2 regions of the Cytobacillus sp. Bac17 genome follow, and region 1 is predicted to be linked to the other one. Evidence: a T-box and tRNA genes for the amino acid it is inferred to sense, from the RefSeq annotation. Region 1 holds a T-box; the other holds one or more tRNA genes.
What was found. The T-box of region 1 lies ahead of glyQ (glycine--tRNA ligase subunit alpha). A T-box ahead of a tRNA ligase gene usually reads a tRNA of that ligase, here a tRNA-Gly.

Region 1 (3,415 bases):
AAACTGGGAGACTTTATGATGAAAGTTGCCCAAAATACACTTAAAGAAGTGGATGTCATCCTGTTTATGGTAAATGCCCAGGAAGGCTTTGGAAGCGGTGAAGAATTCATACTTGAGAAATTTCAGTCAGTCCGTACACCGATTTTCCTTGTAATCAATAAGATTGACCAGGTACATCCTGATGAACTTCTTAAAATTATTGAGTCTTACAAGGAAAAGTACGAGTTCAGCGAAATTATCCCCATTTCTGCTTTAGAAGGCAATAATGTAGAGACGCTGTTAGGACAGATTAAAGAATATATTCCGGAAGGGCCGCAGTTTTATCCAGCTGATCAAGTAACGGACCACCCAGAGAGATTTATCGTTTCCGAACTGATCAGGGAAAAAGCACTGCATTTAACAAGAGAAGAAATACCGCACTCGCTTGCTGTAACCATTGATAAAATGGAACGCCGCGAAGATAAGGATGTCATTCATGTCATGGCTACAATCATTGTGGAGCGTGACTCCCAAAAAGGCATTGTGATTGGAAAGCAAGGGAAAATGCTCAAGGAAATCGGAAAAAGAGCAAGAGTTGATATTGAGAATCTTCTTGGATCAAAGGTTTTCCTGGAGCTATGGGTCAAAGTCCAAAAAGACTGGCGCAATAAAATGTCACAGCTCCGCGACTTTGGCTTCCGTGAAGATGAGTACTAAACCCAGCCCTAATTAAAGTATTATTCATTTCTGATTTATATGCATGCAGGTGATTGACAATATTTTCGTCTCATGATTTTACAAAGACAGGCTATGATATAGATAAATGTATTGGGATAAAGAAATTGCTAGTTGAATAACTGAAAGGTGGGGTTTTCGATGATGGATTTTACCTGGAGAGTGTTTTCCCAGACAGGAAATATTGACACATATCTTCTCTTCAAGGAGCTAGAAAAGGAAACTCAGGATATACCCGGCAGCAATGATGAAGAGCTAGCAGAAGCTGATTTTCCCATCTCATAGGTTTGTCGAAAGACAGGGATGGTGTCACGGTTGCTTGATAAATGTGAAGGCATCGTCATCAGGACAACTAATTATAGTGAAACAAATAAGATTGTTACTTTATATACCCGTGAATGGGGAAAAGTTGGTGTGATGGCACGAGGAGCGAAAAAGCCGAACAGCAGACTTGCTGCTGTCACCCAGCTTTTTACATACGGGAATTTCTTAGTTCAGCGTGGAAGCGGTTTGGGTACCCTGCAGCAGGGGGACATGATTTCATCTATGCGGTCCATTAAAGAAGATATTTTTCTGACTGCATATGCAAGCTATATTGTCGATTTGACTGATAAAAGCATTGAGGATAAGAAGCCCAACCCATTTTTGTTCGAATTGCTGTATCAAACCCTAAATTTAATAAACGAAGGATATGACCCGGAAATTCTTACAAACATTTATGAAATGAAAATGCTGAATGCTCTGGGTTTATATCCAGTACTTGATCAATGTTCTGTCTGCGGAAGCACTGACGGGCATTTTGCATTTTCTATCCGCGAAAACGGGCTTATTTGTCACCGCTGCCTTGATAAGGATCCTTATCATTATAAAGTGTCCCAGGCGACAATTAAGCTTCTTCGCCTGTTTTACTTTTTTGACTTGTCCCGGCTCGGCAATATCTCTGTCAAACCAGAAACCAAAGCTGAATTGAAAAAGATTATTTCTGCCTATTATGAAGAGTATTCAGGCTTAAACTTGAAGACAAAGAAGTTTCTGAATCAAATGGCTAAGTTTAATGATTTAATGTAATGCGTTTCTTTATAGGCGAAGCGCATTGGCTTTTGTTATTATTGACAATTTAAATCCATTCCGCTATGATTCAAATTAATAAAATAAAATTGCTGTGAAGGAGAAGAGTACTTAACCTTTTCTAATTAAAGCGAACCCGGGATAGTGGGAGCCGGGCATGGATGGTTAAGGAAGGGCGCTCCAGAGCAATATTGTCTATCGACAACTAAAGAGGCTGTGGTCAAAATCGCAGCAAATAGGGTGGAACCGCGGGTAAACTCTCGTCCCTATGCCATTGGGCATAGAGACGGGAGTTTTTTATGTTCACAGAAAAGCGGTGGGTAGACAGCTGTTAAGTTCATAAAGCTATAATTTATACAATAAGAAAGAGGTGTCCTATGAATATTCAAAACATGATATTAACACTTCAAAAACATTGGTCTGAACAGGGTTGTATCTTGATGCAGGCTTATGATACTGAAAAAGGGGCCGGAACAATGAGCCCGTATACTTTTTTAAGAGCGATTGGACCAGAGCCGTGGAATGTTGCTTATGTGGAGCCTTCACGCCGTCCTGCCGATGGGCGTTATGGTGAGAATCCAAACCGGCTTTATCAGCATCATCAATTTCAGGTGATCATGAAGCCGTCGCCGGATAATATTCAGGAGCTGTATCTTGATTCATTAAAAGCATTGGGCATTGATCCGCTTGAACATGATATCCGGTTTGTAGAAGATAACTGGGAAAATCCTTCTCTGGGCTGTGCAGGCTTAGGATGGGAAGTTTGGCTTGATGGTATGGAAATAACGCAGTTCACATATTTCCAGCAGGTAGGCGGATTGGAATGTAAGCCTGTGTCAGTTGAGATTACCTACGGAATTGAAAGGCTTGCATCCTACATTCAGGACAAGGAAAATGTCTTTGACCTTGAATGGACTGACGGGTTTACGGTTAGAGATATCTTCCTGCAGCCTGAGTTCGAGCATTCGAAATACACATTTGAAACATCAGATCAGGAAATGCTCTTCAATTTGTTCAATATTTATGAAAAAGAAGCACATAGACAAATGGATGAAGGCCTAGTACACCCGGCATATGACTATGTATTAAAATGCTCTCATACCTTTAATTTGCTTGATGCAAGGGGAGCGATCTCTGTTACAGAAAGAACCGGCTATATCGCCCGATGCCGAAATCTGGCCAGAAAAGTAGCCAAAACTTTTTATGAAGAGAGAGAAAAACTCGGTTTCCCAATATTAAAGGATAAGGAGGAAGAATCTCATGAATAAGAAAGATCTTCTGCTGGAAATTGGACTTGAAGAAATGCCTGCCAGATTTGTCACTAATTCAATGAATCAGCTTTCAGATAAAGTGAACTCATGGCTTTTGGAAAAGAAAATATCTTTTGACGAGATCAGCGCTTTCTCTTCTCCACGCCGTTTGGCTGTTCTTGTAACGGGAGTAGATACCGCCCAGGAGGACATAAATGAGGAAGCGAAAGGACCTGCAAAAAAAATTGCCTTAACCGAGGATGGAGAATGGTCAAAAGCTGCGGTTGGATTCAGCCGGGGCCAGGGAGCTTCTGTTGAAGATATATTCTTTAAAGAAATTAATGGGGTTGAATATGCCCATGTCAGCAAATTTATAAAAGGAA
Region 2 (3,415 bases), on a different contig from region 1:
GACCTCTCGCTTTGGCTTCTGGGAAACCCGGAGGAAACCGGGGTTTCCGGTACAGCTTATAATACATTGAGCAGAATGCCTGAGCAGGTGAATCTATGGGGAAGTTTTGACCATCAATCCTTTAATGTCGATGACCATGTGACAGCTTATATAAAATTTGCCAATGGGGCATCCCTGCTTTTTGAAACCTCATGGTCGGCCAATATCGAACGGGATGATGAAAGCCTCAGCCTTTCAGGGCAGGGTGGAGGAATTGATTTATTCCCATTCAGTTTGAACCAATCCAAACATGGAATGCTCCTTAATACACGCTCAGAATGGCTGCCGGGGGAGAATGATTATGCTTTGGCGCAGGCACGGAACTTTATTGACAGCTGTTTGGGGAGGGAAGAATTCATAGTTAAAGCAGAAGAAGCACTGCAGACAACCAGAATTATTGATGCGATTTATAAAAGCAGTGAAATGGGCAGAAGAGAAATACTTTAGAAGCGAGGAGGGGATTTTATGAAGCTTGGCGTATTTACCGTTTTATTTGCTGAGAAGAATTTTGAAGAAATGCTTGATCATGTGGCAGCTGCAGGTCTTAAGGCTGTTGAAATCGGAACGGGGGCTTATCCCGGAAACGCTCACTGCAGCCTGAACGAGCTATTAGAAAGTAAAGAACTTCGGGCTGATTATCTGAAAAAGATTTTATCAAGAGGTCTTGAAATCAGCGCATTCAGCTGCCATGGCAATCCGATTTCCCCTGATAGAGCATTTGCAGAGGAATCGGACCGCGTGTTATATGACACGATTAGGTTAGCCAGCTTAATGAATGTTCCGGTTGTTAACTGTTTTTCAGGCACTGCAGGTGATGGGGAAGGGGCAGAGCATCCGAATTGGCCGGTTGCAACATGGCCGAATGAGTATGGAGAAGTGCTGAAATGGCAGTGGGAGGAGAAACTCATTCCTTACTGGAAGAAAGCCGGGCAATTTGCAAAAGACCATAATGTGAAAATTGGTCTTGAACTTCATGGCGGATTCCTTGTGCATACTCCTTATACACTTCTAAAATTAAGGGAAGAAACCTGTGATGCCATTGGTGCCAATCTGGACCCAAGCCATTTATGGTGGCAGGGAATCGACCCTGTGGCAGCAATAAAGATTTTGGGAAAAGAAAATGCCATTCATCATTTTCATGCAAAAGATACCTATATTGACAAGGAAAATGTTAATATGTACGGTTTAACAGATATGCAGCCGTATGGAAATGTCCAGACCAGAGCGTGGACATTCAGGTCAGTCGGGTGCGGACACGGCCTGCAGGAATGGTCGGATATGATGAGCGCTTTGCGAACATTTGGGTATGATTATGTTGTCAGCATTGAGCATGAAGATCCGCTTATGTCTATAGAAGAAGGATTTACAAGGGCAGTCAGGAACCTTAAATCGATCTTAATTGAAGAGCAGCCTTCAGAAATGTGGTGGGTGTAGCATTCTTAGCAGGGAAGGATTTTAAATCCTTTCCTGTATTTTCGACAAATTTCTCAATTGGGGTTGACCATTCTGGCTGAATTTAGTATTATTAAATAGTTGATTCGACACAATGTTTATTTTGCTGTTGATAAAAATCGACATGGGATTTAGGCATAATTTCATTACTGATTAAATATAAGTACACAAATGCGGGTGTAGTTTAGTGGTAAAACCTCAGCCACGAGCCAACACATCCATGAATCATCTCCGAGTTGCCTCGACGTACAGGCTTCCATGAAAAAGCTTTTAGAGGAAGAGGCATGCAAGTACGGGAAAAAAACAGTAGTCAGTAACTTCATATAAATGCGGGTGTAGTTTAGTGGTAAAACCTCAGCCTTCCAAGCTGATGATGAGGGTTCGATTCCCTTCACCCGCTCCATACATAGCCAACGCAGTGTTTCGTTCAAAAAGAACGAGGTATTGCGTTTTTTCATTTTCTTTGGCTATTGAGCAAAAAAATCGGGTGGCATCCGCGGATTCCACTCGATTTTTTAATAAACTTGTTTAACATCCAATTACCTTAAAGGTTCCTTCTCCACCATGCACTTGAGAGTACATGTTCATTAGGGACTCAACCATTTTTTCAGCCTTTTCCATTTCCAGAGAAGGGCGCAAATAAACGATTTGAACGGCATTTTTAGTCTGTTCCGTCACCGCTGTCCTTTCAGAGTCGACAAACGGACTGCCAAATGGCCCTGCCGCATCTTCACTAATAATTAAATTGGCAAGTGAGTTGGGTCTTCCGTTTAGACCGTTATATTCTTCGCCTTCTTTGCCTAACCTGATAGTCAGATTGCCTGAAAGCTTATCTGCGTCATACACGCCAATCGGTATTTGATATTCGAGGGAAAAGAAGTTGTTAATATCTATGGAGCTGTTGACCGGCTGCAGATAATTTTGTTTCTTAATTCTTCGGTACAGTGCTTCTGCAGAGTGGCGGTACCGATTTGGATCCTTGCCTGCTGTTTTGAAAATCTGTCTCCATTCTTTGATCCCTTCAAATTCTGTAACACTCTTGTCCTCTAAGTCAAAATAAATTGATTCCTGAAATAATTGGAGTCTGCCCTTTACCATTTGAGGAGATTGTCCGACTTCTATATTTTTATATGTAATGAATCCAATTTTAAATTGGGGAATTAACCTGCACAACTCGGGAGCAAACGTAATTTCCAAGCTTTCCACCTCCAAAATTACTTTAAAATAGTTTATCATAATAAGCGGTGATTCAATAAATTAAAGACTTTCATATAAATCAATTTTTCATGAAAGGAGGTTATACAATGGATTTTGCCCATTTCAAGCAGGAAGTGATTGAATACAGCAAAACAATTGGCATAGATAAAATCGGTTTTACAGCAGCCAGCACTTTTGATGAGATGAAAAATAGACTGATTCGCCAGCAGGAACTTCAATATCAATCTGGATTTGAAGAGCCTGATATTGAGAAGAGAGTGAATCCCGGCCTCCTATTGGACAAGCCCAAATCCATTATCTCAATAGCTGTTGCTTACCCTTCCAAAATGAAGGTCAGAGTGGTCAGCAAAAGAGGTGAGAGAAGAGGCATTTTCTGCCGCGCTTCATGGGGTAAAGACTATCATCATATCTTGAGGGAACGTCTACAGAAACTTGAGGGATTCATTCAGTCAAGAATACCTGAGGCGTTATGCAAATCCATGGTGGATACAGGTGAGCTTGTGGATCGGGCCGTAGCGCAGCGTGCCGGAATTGGCTGGAGCGGAAAAAACTGTTCCATCATTACACCGGAATTCGGATCGTATGTCTATCTAGGAGAAATGATTACGAATCTGCCATTTGAGCCGGATAAACCAATGGAAGACAGATGCGGCAGCTGCAATAAATGTGTAGACGTCTGTCCGACTGGTGCTTTAATTCAGGGAGG

Region 2: it encodes a tRNA-Gly, which carries the amino acid that the T-box ahead of glyQ (glycine--tRNA ligase subunit alpha) is inferred to sense. The anticodon was not compared.

What each region holds. Positions count from the first base shown of each region.
Region 1 covers NZ_JALJRC010000002.1:243,224-246,638, reverse strand. Annotated here, with positions in the region: gene era (GTPase Era) at 1-696, shown strand, start outside; gene NR125_RS05610 (YqzL family protein) at 856-999, shown strand; gene recO (DNA repair protein RecO) at 1,030-1,782, shown strand; T-box leader at 1,868-2,053, shown strand; gene glyQ (glycine--tRNA ligase subunit alpha) at 2,160-3,050, shown strand; gene glyS (glycine--tRNA ligase subunit beta) at 3,043-3,415, shown strand, end outside.
Region 2 covers NZ_JALJRC010000024.1:9,274-12,688, forward strand. Annotated here, with positions in the region: gene NR125_RS21900 (Gfo/Idh/MocA family protein) at 1-486, shown strand, start outside; gene NR125_RS21905 (sugar phosphate isomerase/epimerase family protein) at 505-1,473, shown strand; tRNA gene NR125_RS21910 (tRNA-Gly) at 1,821-1,894, shown strand; gene NR125_RS21915 (B3/B4 domain-containing protein) at 2,020-2,688, opposite strand; gene queG (tRNA epoxyqueuosine(34) reductase QueG) at 2,796-3,415, shown strand, end outside.